2 regions of the Rhizobium sp. BK098 genome follow, and region 2 is predicted to be linked to the other one. Evidence: riboswitches for the same ligand, from Rfam matches in the RefSeq annotation. Region 2 holds a riboswitch; the other holds the start of a gene.
The links. A riboswitch is a leader RNA that binds a small molecule or an ion and turns the genes downstream of it on or off. The one in region 2 is predicted to bind cobalamin.
Positions count from the first base shown of each region.

Region 1: another riboswitch for cobalamin. It lies ahead of FHT73_RS08440 (aromatic ring-hydroxylating dioxygenase subunit alpha); the one in region 2 lies ahead of nrdH (glutaredoxin-like protein NrdH).

Region 1 covers NZ_JACHYY010000002.1:717,333-724,766, forward strand. The annotation lists gene FHT73_RS08420 (transporter) at 1-788, shown strand, start outside; gene FHT73_RS08425 (BA14K family protein) at 858-1,328, opposite strand; gene FHT73_RS08430 (GH25 family lysozyme) at 1,636-2,586, shown strand; gene FHT73_RS08435 (hybrid-cluster NAD(P)-dependent oxidoreductase) at 2,696-3,784, opposite strand; gene FHT73_RS08440 (aromatic ring-hydroxylating dioxygenase subunit alpha) at 3,787-5,031, opposite strand; cobalamin riboswitch at 5,128-5,332, opposite strand; gene FHT73_RS08445 (DUF6656 family protein) at 5,682-6,299, shown strand; gene FHT73_RS08450 (L-threonylcarbamoyladenylate synthase) at 6,359-7,333, shown strand; gene FHT73_RS08455 (FAD-binding oxidoreductase) at 7,367-7,434, shown strand, end outside.
Region 2 covers NZ_JACHYY010000007.1:280,133-287,566, reverse strand. The annotation lists gene FHT73_RS19715 (hypothetical protein) at 1-23, opposite strand, end outside; gene FHT73_RS19710 (hypothetical protein) at 305-595, shown strand; gene FHT73_RS19705 (DUF1269 domain-containing protein) at 647-1,189, shown strand; gene FHT73_RS19700 (FUSC family protein) at 1,414-2,511, shown strand; cobalamin riboswitch at 2,633-2,851, shown strand; gene nrdH (glutaredoxin-like protein NrdH) at 3,100-3,321, shown strand; gene nrdI (class Ib ribonucleoside-diphosphate reductase assembly flavoprotein NrdI) at 3,333-3,728, shown strand; gene nrdE (class 1b ribonucleoside-diphosphate reductase subunit alpha) at 3,716-5,926, shown strand; gene nrdF (class 1b ribonucleoside-diphosphate reductase subunit beta) at 5,947-6,921, shown strand; gene FHT73_RS19675 (HU family DNA-binding protein) at 7,074-7,352, opposite strand.

The DNA.
Region 1 (7,434 bases), on a different contig from region 2:
TCGCTCTGACCACGCATGAGACCCATGCGACCATTACGGTCGACGAGCAGATGCTTTTCGGCACGTTGGTCGATTTCCAGCGAGACTTCGCCCACAATACACACGATATCGGCTGGCTGCATTTTGCCCTCACCGATCGCATGCTGATCACTACCCGGCTGCAGCCGCTGCGCAGCCTCGACCGGACCCGTGTGCTGATCGAGAAGAATGCTGCGCGATTTTCAGGCCCGATCGATATCTTCGAGCTGATCGTCGTCGAATTTCAGCGAACGCTGATCTCGGTCGTCATCGAGATTAGCGAAGAGTTGAATGCCATCGAGGATTTCGTGCATGGCAATACGACACACGACGAGCGTGCCAAGCTGCCGCCCATCCGCCGGACCATCGTGCGTCTGCATCGCCATCTGCGCACCGTTCTCTCGCTGATGCGCCATGCCGCCGCCTCGGACGATGAGGAAATGCCGCTCGGCTTCGAGGATGTCGCTGGCCGGCTGACGGGGCGCCTCGAAGCGGTCGAACACGACGTCTATGCGCTGCAGGAACGGGCGAGGCTGTTGCACGAAGAAATCGATTCCAAGCTCGCCTCCGAGATCAATCGGCATCTCTATATCCTGTCGATCATGACAGCGTTTCTGCTGCCGCCGACGCTGGTGACAGGCTTCTTCGGCATGAATACATCGGGGCTGCCGCTGGCGGGTGGAGCGAGCGGTACGGGATATGCGGTTGGCTTCATCATCGCCTCCATACTGCTGGCATGGTGGCTGCTCAAGCGGGTCAATATTCTCTGACGTCAAAGCATGAAAAAGCCGCCCGGCGGGAAATCGGACGGCTGGCATTGGCAGTTCTGGAAGCGCCGCTTAGAAATAAGGCGAGTAGCACTGACGGCGCGGGCCGGAGTTCGGCTGGAACGTATTGTCGTAAGCGCGGTAGGAACGATAGCGTCCCTCGCACCATTCGACATGACGCGGATTGATGCCGGCGCTCGGGGCCGGAGCCGGCTCGTAATAGCGCGGCTGGCTGGCGATTGCGCCGCCAATCAATGCGCCGGCGCCGAAGGCAGCCAGCGGGAACCAATAGCCGTCATGATAGCGATAACCATGACGATAGCCGCCGCGATAACCGCGGTAGCCGCCATACCAGCCGCGGCGATAGTAACCACCATGACGCCACTGTACCTGCTCGACATTATCAGGCGCGGCCTGGCTGGGCGCGGACTGTTTTACGACCGGTGCGGCGGGCATCTGCATGGCGAAAGACGGTGTGAAGCTCGTCAGGGCGACGGCAGCAGTCAAGGCGGCTGTCGCGATTTTTGCACGGAAACCAAGCATTTTCATCTCCATTCCCTGGTTCGGCTTGCTACTCAAGCCTGTAAGCGTTTCATGTCGGGAATGCTTCCCGAGCAAGGTTTCGCTGCCTGCTTCGTCGCATATCCGAATAGACGACAAGAAACGCTGCAGCGCGTTATTTAGTTCCTCAAATCCCTACCGATTTAAGGAGTTACGGGAGGCTCCACGATGAATTTATAGTGATTGCTTTCTTAACCCAAGATTAACCAGCAATCCTTACTATTATTTCATGAAAGGATACCGAAAGAGTAACCTCCTCATTTACAGCTTGCTGACGATCCTGGCCCTGATGGGGCCGGTCTCCAAGCCCTCGGCCGGTGAGAGCCAGCCCTGGGGCGACCCGAAAAACGCCCTGATTGTCGATGCTTACGAGCTGAACACCATCGACTGGGCCGCATTCCTGCAGGACAAGCGGATTGCCGGTTTCATCTCAAAGGCGTCCGACGGACTTCCTGAAAGCTTCAGTTGCACCGGCGACCATGGCGGCGATACCGTGGCCCATTGCAGGACGATGTGGCGCAAATACGCCGTCAGCCGTGAGCTGTTTCAAACGCGCCGCATGCTGGCAAAATCGAATGGCCTGTTATGGGGCGCCTATCATCTGGGGCGGCCCGGCAATCCGATCGACCAGGCCAATCATTTTCTCGATTATGCCGATCCGCAACCCGATGAGCTGATGGTGCTCGACATCGACGGCATGGATGCAACGCAATTCATGTCGCTCGACGATGCGCAGATCTATGTCGCCCACATCAAGGTCAGAACCGGCCGCTATCCCGTTCTCTACGTCAATCACAACACGGCGCGATACATAGCCGACCACCGGGGTACCTATCCGCTGCTGTCACGGCTGCCCTTGTGGTATGCGCGCTACAAGCCGGATGTCAAAGGCACTTTCCCACTCGGCAATTGGGACAATTATGCCATCTGGCAGTTTGCTTCGTCGGACAATTGCTCGGAGAAAAGCTGCCCCTATCGGGTCCCGGGCACGCTTACCGATATCGACGTCAACGTCGTGCCGATGACAAAGGTCCAGCTCGCGAGGATCTGGCCGCAGGGCGATCTCCTGCCGGCGAAACCGCTGCCCGCGCCGGACCTGACGATCGCGCTCGCACAGATGTGCAGTGGGCCGCGGCAGATGCTCGTTTCCCTCATGCTCGAGATCGACCCCGTCGTCACGGCCTCGACCCCGCAAACCAAGCCGGTCGAGATTAATGAGCTGAACTACCAGGATTTCTAGAGCGTGATGCCGAAAAGTGTGGGCGGTTTTCGAACGACATCATGCTCTACTTCTTTGGCGCTAGAGCGGATTCAGATTTTAGGTCGAATAGACCTAAAATCATCCGGCTCTAGGCCTCGATCTGCACATCCGTCTTCGGGCGCGAGCAGCAGGCGAGGATGTAACCCTCGTCGATCTCATCATCAAGGATGCCGCCGTTGTGGCTCATCTCAACTTCGCCCGAAAGCTTCATGACCCGGCATGTGCCGCAGAGGCCGGATTCGCAGGCGGCGCCGATGCGCACGCCGGCGCCCCGCGCCGCCTGAAGCACGGTCTGGCCCGCCGCACAGGCCACATCCTTGCCCGCCATCGTGAAGCGGATCGTGGTTGCCGCCTCGCCGGAAGCATCGTCAGAGACTTCCGCAAGCGGTGTCGCCGCATTGGCCGGCTGGAAGCTTTCCTGATGGTAGCGTGACATGTCGAAGCCATGCGCTTCGAGCATCGAGCGCACGGCATCCATGAAGACTTCCGGGCCGCAGCAGAAGATGGTGCGATCCATGAAATCGGGCGCCAGCAGACCGATCTTCGCCTTGTCGATGCGGCCCTTCAGCCCCGACCAGAGATCGGTGCGGCCGCAGCCTTCGACGATGAAGCCGAGATCGAGGTTCGGCATGAAGCGGGCGAGATATTCGAGCTCGGAGCGGAAGATGATGTCCGTCGGGCTGCGCGAGCAATTGACGAAAGTAATGTCAGACAGCGGTGCTATGTCCGACATATACCGCGTCATCGACATCATCGGCGTGATGCCGGAGCCGGCCGAGACGAAGAGATATTTCTCGCCCGGATGACGGATGTGGCTGAAATCGCCGAGCGGGCCGAAAGCCTTGATGCGCATGCCCGGCTTCAGGTTCTCGAACATCCAGCGCGTGCCGATGCTATCTTTCTGCGCCTTCACCGTCACGGCGACCGAGAAGGGCCGCGACGGCGTGGACGACAGCGTATAGGTGCGCATGACCGGCTCCGGAGCCGCCGGCAGCTCCAGCGTCACGAACTGGCCCGGCAGATAGCGGAACCAGTTGTCCTTGTCGGACCCGAAGGTGAAGGTCATCACATCGGGCGCTTCGGGCGTGACTGAGAGACATTCGAGCAGATGCTGCCTGTCGCTCCAAGGCTGCATTTGGTCGAGATGGCGATGCGGAAGGGAGACGGCCATGTTCATGCTCAGGCAACCGCCGACAGCTTGGCCTGGTCGCCTTGCAGCCGGTTGATCATGAAAGTCGTGTACCATTCGACGAACTGCATGACGCCGCCTTCATGGATTTCCGAATAGGGACCGGGCTCATAGGCCGGCGAGCGGATGCCGAAGGCATTTTCCTCGACGATCCGGCGGTCCTGATCGTTGGTTTCGGTCCAGACGTGTGTCAGTTCCTCGAGATTGTAGTCGACGCCTTCGACCGCATCCTTGTGAACGAGCCACTTCGTGGTGACGGCCGTTTCCTCGGCGCTGATCGGCAGGACACGGAAGGAAATCGCGTGGTCGCCGAGCATGTGGTTCCACGTCGTCGGATAGTGGAAGAGCAGCATAGTGCCGATGCCGTTGATCGTCACGTCGGGCGAGAGCGGCCGCCTGACGGCATTCTGGCCGGACATGGTGTAGCTTTCGGCGCCTTCGATCAGCGGCATACGGGCAGTGCGGAACTGTCCGTCCGGCGAGATCTTGAATTCGCTTGGCAGGCCTGCGGCTTCGCAGCGCGCCCAGTGCTCGGTGATGACGGGATCGCTCATCGCGCCCTGCACGCCGGTAACCGTCGGAGCTTCCGGGAAGGTGCGGCACAGTTCGGGGTGATTGGCCGCACAGTGATAGCACTCGCGGTTGTTTTCCCAGACGAGCTTCCAGTTGCCCTTTTCGATAATGGTGCTCTGGAAGGCGACCTTGGCTTCGCTGATACGATGCGGGGCCATGTAGGGCTCGATCGTGGCGCGAACCGGTGCGAAATCGGGAGCGTTCTGCGCGAGGCAGATGAAAATGTAGCCGCCGACACTTTCGCAGTGAACCGGCTTCAGCGAATACTGGCTCTTGTCAAAATCCTCCGCCATCTGTCGGGCAAAGAGCAGCGAGCCGTCGAGTTCGTAGGTCCACTGGTGATACGGGCAGACGAGCTTTGCCGACGATCCGCGCTCGGTCGTGCAGACGCGCGAGCCGCGGTGACGGCAGCTATTGTGGAAGGCGCGGATGACCTGATCGCGGCCACGGACGATGACGACGGGATAATCACCGATCTGGACGGTGAAGTAATTGCCCGCACGCGGCACTTCGCAATCATGGCCGATGAACAGCCAGTCGCGATAGTAGATCGTCTCCATGTCGAGCTTGAAGTATTCCGGATCAGTGTAGAAGGGTTGCTCCAGGCTGAAACCCGTCCGGTGGTTCTTCAGTTGCCGCAGAACTTTGCTGCCGATATCCATTTGCCTATCCTTGCGCAATACCGGAAGACGAGCAGAGGACATGCAAGGCCGTTGGGAACGGCCGAAAGCAATCCCCCGACCGCCCGCCGCGGTCAGTAAACCATATGTGCCCAAGGCTGGTTTCCGGGCTCTGGAGCGGCCCTGTTGCCAGGACCCCATGGCACCTTCCCAGACCGATCGGCCCAGTGGCTTTATCCGCCATGCCTCACTCCACCACCGTTGCGGGGGCAGCGCCGGATTTTGACCGGCTTCCCAATTCTCCGTCTCCCTAGCAGACGGCACCTTGAGATTGATATCATCATAGCTCTCGGCCGCGTCTGCCGCTGCGCTGCAATGCGACATCGGCTTCGAATTTGACGACAGGTGAAACCGGACGATAGGACGGTTGCATGGCGTGAGAATATTGACAGGCAATTCAATTACTTGGGCGCTTGCATCGGAGATGGTCAAAGCATCGCATATCCATTCCGCCAATGACGCTTTATCCTGATTGCGACAGGTCAGCGAATGGCCGGCAATCAGGGGAACAATTGGGCGGCAGAAAGCGCCAACGGAGCCGCTATCGGGGCGCCTTCAATCCGGCACGATCAAGCTCGGCTCAAGCTCCGTGGTTCATCATATCGCCAAAGAGTTTTATAGCGAGATCCGGCATGGCCAAACTCAGATATTTCGACGCTGGGAAGCCCGCCGAGCCCGAACCGGCGCAGCCGGTATCGACGACGGGGTACACCGAATTCCTGCGCACCGGCCGTATCAACCGCAACAGGCCGCATTGGCTGGCGGAAGAGCGGGAATACCTCACCCACGAACAGGTGGCCGAACGTACGGCGCTGAAGCTCAGGGACGCCGGCGAGAAGACCCACGACCGGCTCAACAATTTCCATAGGTCCATCCGCTTCCCGAAGCTCATCTTTCATCACACGCTGAAGGACACGCCGCATCTCGGCTATTGCCACGTGACCGCGGCGCGGACGCAGTTCGCGCATTATGAGGACGTGAACTGGGCTTTCTATATCGCCAACTTCTTCGCCCGGATCGGCCAGGAAGAGAACTTCTTCGAAGACATCAGCCTCAAATATTCGCGGATGTATTTCGCTGTCGCCATCCATCCGGACAAGGACACGGAAGACAAGAAGCTGACGATCAATCGCGACATCCGCGGCAACGGCGTGCTGTTCCACACCCACGATCCGCAGATCGCCATCCGCAACGTTCTTCTCCTAGGCGCCCGTAACGAGCAGCTCCGCGACATCATTCGCCAGCTTTGACGATTGATCCGAAAACTCGAAGAGCATAAGAAACGGCCTGAACTGCAAGCAGGCAGGCCATGGCACGACACATAGACATTCTCGAACATCCGCAAATGGCAATAGAAGTGGCGACGGCGACCCTTGCCGAGGGTCTGCCGATCGGGCTGCCGACGGAGACGGTCTACGGCCTTGCCGCCGATGCCACCAACCCTGCCGCCATTACCCGGATCTATGAGACGAAGGGCCGGCCGCGCTTCAATCCGCTGATCTGCCATATGAGCGATCTTGCGATGGCCGAACGCTATGCGGTCTTCGACCCCATCTCGCGCAAGCTCGCGGAAGCCTTCTGGCCCGGGCCGCTGACGCTGGTGCTGCCGCTCCAGCCCGATAGCGGCATCCATCCGCTGGCGACCGCGGGGCTCGACACGGTCGGCATCCGCGTGCCCCAGGGCTTTGCCGGCGAGCTGATCCGCGCCTTTGATCGGCCGCTCGCAGCACCGAGCGCCAATACCTCGGGCAAGATCAGCGCCACCAGCGCCGATCACGTGGACGACGATCTCGGAGAACGGATCACGCTCATCCTCGACGCCGGGGCTTCGGTCGTCGGCGTGGAGTCGACCATCGTCAAGGTTGAGGATGGCGAGATGCGCCTGCTGCGGCCCGGCGGGCTGGCGGCAAGCGAGATCGAACGGGTAGCCGGCAAGGCGCTGAAGCGCAAGAAGAAGGCCTCCGCTGCCATCGAGGCGCCAGGCATGCTTGCTTCGCATTATGCGCCGGGAGCGGCGGTGCGGCTCGACGCCACGGAGGTTTCCGCAAGCGAGGCGCTGATTCGCTTCGGCACGCCAAACATTCCCGGCAGCGAGAACGCCGTCGCTGTGCTGGATCTGAGCGCCAGCGGCGATCTTTCGGAAGCTGCCGCAAACCTTTTCGACTTCATGAAGCGCGCCGATGCCACCGGTGCAACGACAATTGCCTTTTCGCATATTCCCGACGAGGGCCTCGGCGAGGCTATCAACGACCGGCTGCGCCGCGCGGCCGCGCCTAGAGACTAAATCGGCCCGACACCATCAGGCAAAGGAAACGCCATGAGCAGCTCCGCCTCCTCTTCCGACCTCCTCGATCGCTTCGCCGCCATCGTCGGCGAAAAACATGC
Region 2 (7,434 bases):
TTGTCGCGTCGCATGTCTGTCATTTCGCTCATCCTGTTCGTCTGGTCCGCGAAGTCTCGCGTCATTTTTGAAAATGGCGCGGCAGAGAGCCTTCCGTGGTGCGGGGGCGATCGGCCATGTCGGTCAAACCGCGCGGCGCGCTCATTGTTCCGTACTCGCGAGGCAAACACCGATTTCCTTTGTCGATGGAAGCCGGAAGGTTGGGCGGAATGGAACCTTGAACCCGAATTTGCGTCTTCCTAAGTGAGTGGCAGCCGAGGCTTTATGAGCTCGGTCACAATCACGTCTGTCAGGAGTGACCAAAATGGAAGAAAGAACAAAAACCATCGAAGAACTCAGCGTCGAAGAGCGCGAGGAAATTCTCATCGATGTTGCGAAGACGTTGGAAGGCAATGCACGCGAGGCCCTCGTCGAAGGCAACAAGCAATTCGCCATTCTTTCCACCAATATGGCCGAAGCGATCCGCGTCAATGCAGATGAGCTTGCCCGCGACGATCCGGAAAATGCCGAACGGCTTTTGCAACAGGCTGTCGCAATGATCTCGCAGTTCAATGCTACTCATCCTTACCGATTGGTCAGTACGGCTGTTCACTAAGGGGCCTCACGCCTCATTTCACGTTTCGACAACACGACCCGGAGGATTTCGATGTCAGAACTTATTGTGCTTGGTTTCGATGATGCAGACAAAGCGGACGCTGTCCTGAACCGGCTCGTTCAGCTCGAAAAAGAATATCTGATCGATCTGGAGGATGCCGTCATCGCCGTTCGTGATGAATCCGGAAAGGTTCGTCTGAAACAGAGTGTCAATCTCACGGCGGCAGGCGCCGCAAGCGGTGGTCTTTCGGGCGCTCTCTGGGGTTCGCTCGTTGGTCTGCTTTTCCTCAATCCTCTTGCTGGGCTCGTCGTCGGCGGTGCAATCGGTGCCGGCTCCGGCGCTCTTGCCGGATCGATGGCCGATTACGGTATCGACGACGATCTTATGAAGCGTCTGGCCGAAACCATTCCGGCGAAGAGTTCCGCGCTTTTCCTCCTGATCCGCAAGGTTCAACCGGAAAAGGTGCTTGCCGAATTCAAGGGCGAGCATGCGCGGCTGCTGCGCACCTCGCTGTCGCCCGAGCAGGAGGCGCGGCTGCGCCAGGTGCTTGTCGACGAGACCTCACCGACGTCCGAGGCTTCCGCCACCGTCTGAACGTAAATCCGATCTCTACTCCTGTTGTCGGCGGAGGCCGTGCTTTCGTCCAGGAAGCACGGTGGCTCAAGGATTGAACGGCGCGCTCGCATTACCTGCGCGCCTTCCCTAATCGCGCAAATACTGCCATTGTAGGTCATGCGGTCATTCACTAGCGGCAGCAGGGAGAGGGCAAGCCCCGGACGGCCATTGTCAGCACACGTTTCCAGGCGAAAACTTGCGCGATGACCGATCCTGTAATTCGTCAAAGCCAGCCGCCGTCAAAACCCAAGACATCGCTGATTCAGACCAAACGCGCGGCGCTGCAGGCGCTAAGGGTTATGATCGCGTGCACGATCACCTATGCCATTTCACAGCATCTTCATCTCCAGCAGGGCTATTGGGCCGTCTTCACGGTACTGATCGTCATGCAGGCGTCGGTGGGCGCGACCGCCGGAGCGGCTTTCGACCGGCTGGTTGCGACAGTCGCTGGCGCCGTGCTCGGAGGTATTGCGGTATTCGTCACGCCGCAGCAGCCGCTTGCGATTGGCATTGCCCTGATCTGCGTCGTCGGCGTTTCAAGTTTCGTGGCGGTGCGCGTGCCTCGTCTGCGCAATGCCGGACTGACGGCCGCGATCGTCATGCTGACACATTCCGCCGCCGTTCCCGTCGAGATTTTCGTGATCGATCGCATCGCCGAAATTACCCTGGGCGGTGTCGTCGGCGTGCTCGCCAGCCTGTTCATCCTGCCGACGCGCTCGCGGACCATGGTTTTGGATCGCTTCGGGTCGGCACTCGATGTCATGGCGCAGATCTTGCGAAGGCTCGCAGCCGGCGTCGAAAAGGGGGAGCCGGTATCGGCCACCGAGGCAAATATCGCCCTGCGTCAGTCCTTGATGGCGACAGAAGCGCTTTTGAGCGACGCGCAGCGCGAGCGCGCCTTCTGGCTGACACGACAGGGAATTTCGGAGGCCATTCCCCGTTCGCTCTGGCGCATCCGCAACGACATGACCTATCTCAGCCACATCGTGGAAACACCTTTCCCGCCGGCGATTGTCGAGGCGATCGGGCCGCAGGCAGGCGGAATGCTGGAGGCACAGGCCCGTTTTGCGGAGGCATGCGGCCGGGCGTTGCGTGCCGGTGGCGAAATCGATCCGGATGTGCTTTCGGCAGGCGACGCGGCTTTCGACGCCGCGTTCAGCACTCTTCAGACTTCCGAGGCTGCCCAATCGATGGGATTTAGCGAAACGGGCCGGTTGTTCGGTCTCGATTTCACATTGCGACGCATGCGCCAGAATTTTCTCGATCTCGCCGACCGCATCCGCGAAAGCAACGTCAATTGAAAGGCTCCAGCCTGTTTTTGGCCAGTCCCAAGTCTCTGCGTTGGGTGCGATGGTCGACATCCATCAACATGGAAATCTGATTGAGGCTGTCGAAGCAGTTGACGCAATTTTAACCGAGGATACTATATATAGTGTTCGAGGTTCTTCTGATTCGCAAGGATTGGAGGCTAAGATGGGAATCCGGTCGGCGAGCATGACGATTGCCAAGCCGGAGCTGCCCCCGCAACTGTGAGCGGCGAGCATTCGTTTGATGACGTCACTGAGGCCTTGTGTCTTGGGAAGACAGGACGAATGTTATGACCCGCGAGCCAGGAGACCTGCCTTGAGCAACAACGTCCACGGGCGGGGTGTCCGACTGGCGAGCGATGGTTCATGCGGCAGGATCGCCGTCATCGCTTCCTTGAAGACCCCGCATGAATAACTTCGGGGTGAAGTCCATGTTATTGAGTATTCATAGTCGCCCGCGCGAATGACGGCCGCTGAAATGCGTCCGGCCGCCGGCTAGCCTTACGTCCACTTTTCACCCGCCGAGCGGGCATCATCCGATGCCCGAGCGATTTTCTGTGCCCATCCATACGAGGATACCTCATGAGCATTACCGTCTACAGCAAACCCGCCTGTGTCCAGTGCACGGCAACCACCCGCGCGCTTGATCGCCAAGGCATCGACTACACCATCGTCGACGTATCGACCGATGCCGCCGCCTATGAGCTGGTGCAAGGTCTCGGCTATCGTCAGGTTCCGGTTGTTGTCGCCGGTAAACTGCATTGGGCCGGCTTCCGTCCCGACATGATCAGCACCCTCGCTTAAGGATCCGGGCCGTGGGCGAGATCGTCTATTTCTCCAGCCGGTCGGAAAATACCCATCGCTTCGTTGTCAAGCTCGCATTGCCGGCTGCTCGTATCCCGCTTGCCGCGGGCGACGAGTTTCGTGCGACCTCGCCCTACGTCCTGATCGTCCCGACCTATTGCGGCGAAGGCGGCAAGGGGGCCGTGCCCAAGCAGGTGATCCGCTTCCTCAACGATGCGGGCAACCGTTCGAACATCCGCGGGGTCATCGCCGCGGGCAACAGCAACTTCGGCGCGACCTATGGGATCGCCGGCGACATCATCTCTGCCAAATGCCAGGTACCGTATCTCTATCGGTTCGAACTTCTGGGCACAGATGAGGATGTCGCCAATGTCAGACACGGATTGGAACGATTTTGGACACGCTAAGCTCTTCTTTGTCGCGAGATGCCGGCGAAAAAACGCAGAGCACTTTTCCTGCTCCCGCGAATGACCGCCCGGCAAAGGCCCCGGAGACGGCGTTGGATTATCACGCCCTGAACGCCATGCTGAACCTCTATGACGAGCACGGAAAAATCCAGCTCGACAAGGATCGCATGGCGGCGAAGCAATACTTCCTGCAGCACGTTAACCAGAACACGGTCTTTTTCCATAACCTTAGGGAAAAGCTCGATTATCTGGTGACGGAAGGTTATTATGAGCAGGAGGTGCTCGACCAATATTCCTTCAATTTCGTGCGCGATCTCTTCGATCACGCCTATGCGAAGAAGTTCCGTTTCCCGACTTTCCTCGGCGCCTTCAAATACTACACCAGCTACACGCTGAAGACCTTCGACGGAAAACGTTATCTCGAGCGTTATGAAGACCGCATCTGCATGGTCGCGCTGACGCTGGCGCAGGGCAGCGAGCAACTTGCCCGCGATCTGGTCGACGAGATCATCTCCGGCCGGTTCCAGCCGGCAACGCCGACCTTCCTCAATGCCGGCAAGAAGCAGCGCGGAGAGCTGGTCTCCTGCTTCCTGCTGCGTGTCGAAGACAATATGGAATCGATTGGCCGCGCCATTAACTCGGCTCTGCAGCTTTCGAAACGCGGCGGAGGCGTGGCGCTATCGCTCACCAACATCCGTGAGGCCGGTGCGCCGATCAAGCACATCGAGAACCAGTCGTCCGGCATCATTCCCGTCATGAAGCTGCTGGAAGACTCCTTCTCCTACGCCAACCAGCTTGGGGCGCGGCAAGGGGCGGGCGCCGTCTACCTGAACGCTCACCATCCCGACATCATGCGCTTCCTCGATACCAAGCGCGAAAATGCCGACGAGAAGATCCGCATCAAGACGCTGTCGCTCGGCGTGGTCATTCCCGACATCACCTTCGAGCTCGCGAAGAACAACGAGGACATGTATCTCTTCTCGCCCTATGATGTGGAGCGCGTCTACGGCGTGCCGTTTACCGAGATTTCGGTGACGGAGAAGTATCGCGAGATGGTGGGCGACAGCCGCATCCGCAAGAAGAAGATCAAGGCGCGCGAATTCTTCCAGGTGATCGCCGAAATCCAGTTCGAGAGCGGCTACCCCTACATCATGTTCGAAGACACGGTGAACCGCGCCAATCCAGTTGCCGGCCGCATCACCATGAGCAATCTCTGCTCGGAAATCCTGCAAGTCAGCGAAGCTAGTGAATACAACGACGATCTGTCCTACAAGCATATGGGCAAGGACATCTCCTGCAATCTCGGCTCGCTCAACATCGCAGCCGCGATGGACAGCCCGGATTTCGGCAAGACGATCGAAATGTCGATCCGCGCGCTGACGGCTGTCTCCGACATGAGCCATATCTCCTCCGTACCCTCGATCGAAAAGGGCAATGACGAGAGCCATGCCATCGGTCTCGGCCAGATGAACCTGCACGGCTATCTCGCCCGCGAGCGCATTTTCTACGGTTCGGAAGAGGGCGTCGATTTCACCAATATCTATTTCTATACGGTGACCTACCACGCCATTCGCGGCTCGAACCTGCTTGCGGTCGAGCGAGGCCAGAGCTTCAAGGGCTTCGAGAATTCGAAATACGCCTCCGGCGAATATTTCGACAAATATACGAACCAGGAATGGAAGCCTGCGACCGAGCGTGTCGCGGAAATCTTCGAAAAGGCCGGCATTGCCGTTCCGACCCAGGAAGATTGGCTGGAACTCAAGAAAGCCGTGATGGAAGGCGGGCTCTATAACCAGAACCTGCAGGCCGTGCCGCCGACGGGCTCGATCTCCTATATCAACCACTCGACCTCTTCGATCCACCCGATCGTCTCCAAGATCGAGATCCGCAAGGAAGGCAAGATTGGCCGCGTCTACTACCCGGCTGCCTTTATGACGAACGACAATCTCGATTACTACCAGGACGCCTACGAAATCGGTCCGGAAAAGATCATCGACACCTATGCGGCCGCGACCCAGCATGTCGACCAGGGCTTGTCGCTCACGCTGTTCTTCCGCGACACCGCGACCACACGCGATATCAACAAGGCGCAGATCTATGCCTGGAAGAAGGGCATCAAAACCATATACTACATCCGGCTTCGCCAGATGGCGCTCGAAGGCACGCAGGTTCAGGGCTGCGTTTCCTGCACGCTCTGAACCTTTGAGGGACGATGACAATGAACATGCAATTCAAGCCGGCAAGCCGCGTTCGCGCCATTAACTGGAACCGCATTGAAGACGATAAGGATCTCGAAGTCTGGAACCGCCTGACTGGTAATTTCTGGCTGCCGGAAAAGGTGCCGCTGTCGAATGATATCCAGTCCTGGGCCACGCTGAAGCCGGAGGAGCAGCAGCTCACCATCCGCGTCTTCACCGGCCTCACGCTGCTCGACACGATCCAGAACGGCGTCGGCGCCGTAAAGCTGATGGCTGATGCCGCCACCCCGCATGAAGAAGCGGTGCTGTCGAATATCTCTTTCATGGAAGCGGTGCATGCACGCTCCTATTCGTCGATCTTTTCGACGCTCTGCCTGACGCCCGATGTCGATGATGCCTATCGCTGGTCGGAGGAGAACGAATTCCTACAGAAGAAGGCTACGCTGATCATCGAGCAATATGCCTCCGGCGATCCCTTGAAGAAGAAAGTCGCGAGCGTCTTCCTTGAGAGCTTCCTGTTTTATTCCGGCTTCTATCTGCCGATGTTCTGGTCGAGCCGCGCCAAGCTCACCAACACCGCCGATATGATCCGCCTCATCATCCGCGACGAAGCCGTGCATGGCTACTACATCGGCTACAAATTCCAGCGTGGGATTGAGCGGCTTTCGGACGGGCAACGCCAGGAGATCAAGGACTTTGCGTTCGATCTTCTGCTGGAGCTTTATGACAACGAGGCCAAATATACCGAAGCGCTCTATGACGGCGTCGGGCTAACAGAAGACGTCAAGAAGTTCCTGCATTACAACGCCAACAAGGCGCTGATGAACCTCGGCTATGAGGCGCTCTTCCCGGCCGAGGCCTGCAAGGTCAACCCGGCGATCCTCTCGGCGCTTTCCCCGAATGCGGACGAGAACCATGACTTCTTCTCGGGATCGGGCTCGTCCTATGTGATCGGCAAGGCGGTCGCCACAGAGGATGAGGATTGGAATTTCTGAGGATGGAGCTTGGCGCAGCTTAGGCAGTTCGAGCCAGTACTTTCGAACCGCCTCACGACGAAGCGGCGCTTGCGTTCGTATGAAACGGCAAATGACCGGCCCTAGCGGATAGGGTCGGTCATGAGCCTACGGGCCTTCGGCCAGAGCAGCGATTATTTGTTGAGCGCATCCTTCAGCGCCTTTGCAGGCGTGAAGGTCAGCTTCTTCGATGCTGCAACCTTGATGGTTGCGCCCGTTCCCGGGTTGCGCGCTTCGCGCTCCGGCGTATCCTTGACCTTGAACTTACCAAAACCCGGAATGGAGGTTTCGGCGCCGGAGGTCGCGGCTCCGGTGATGGCGGCAAAGACGGCTTCGACGATTGCCTTGCCCTGTGCCTTGGTCAGCTTGTGATCTGCGGCAATCTTGTCTGCAATTTCATTGGTAGTGGTCATGAGGCTTCCCCCGCATTGATAACGGCGGAATCATTTCCATTGGAGATGCCAGTTGTCACGAGGACTTCTGACATGAAAGGGC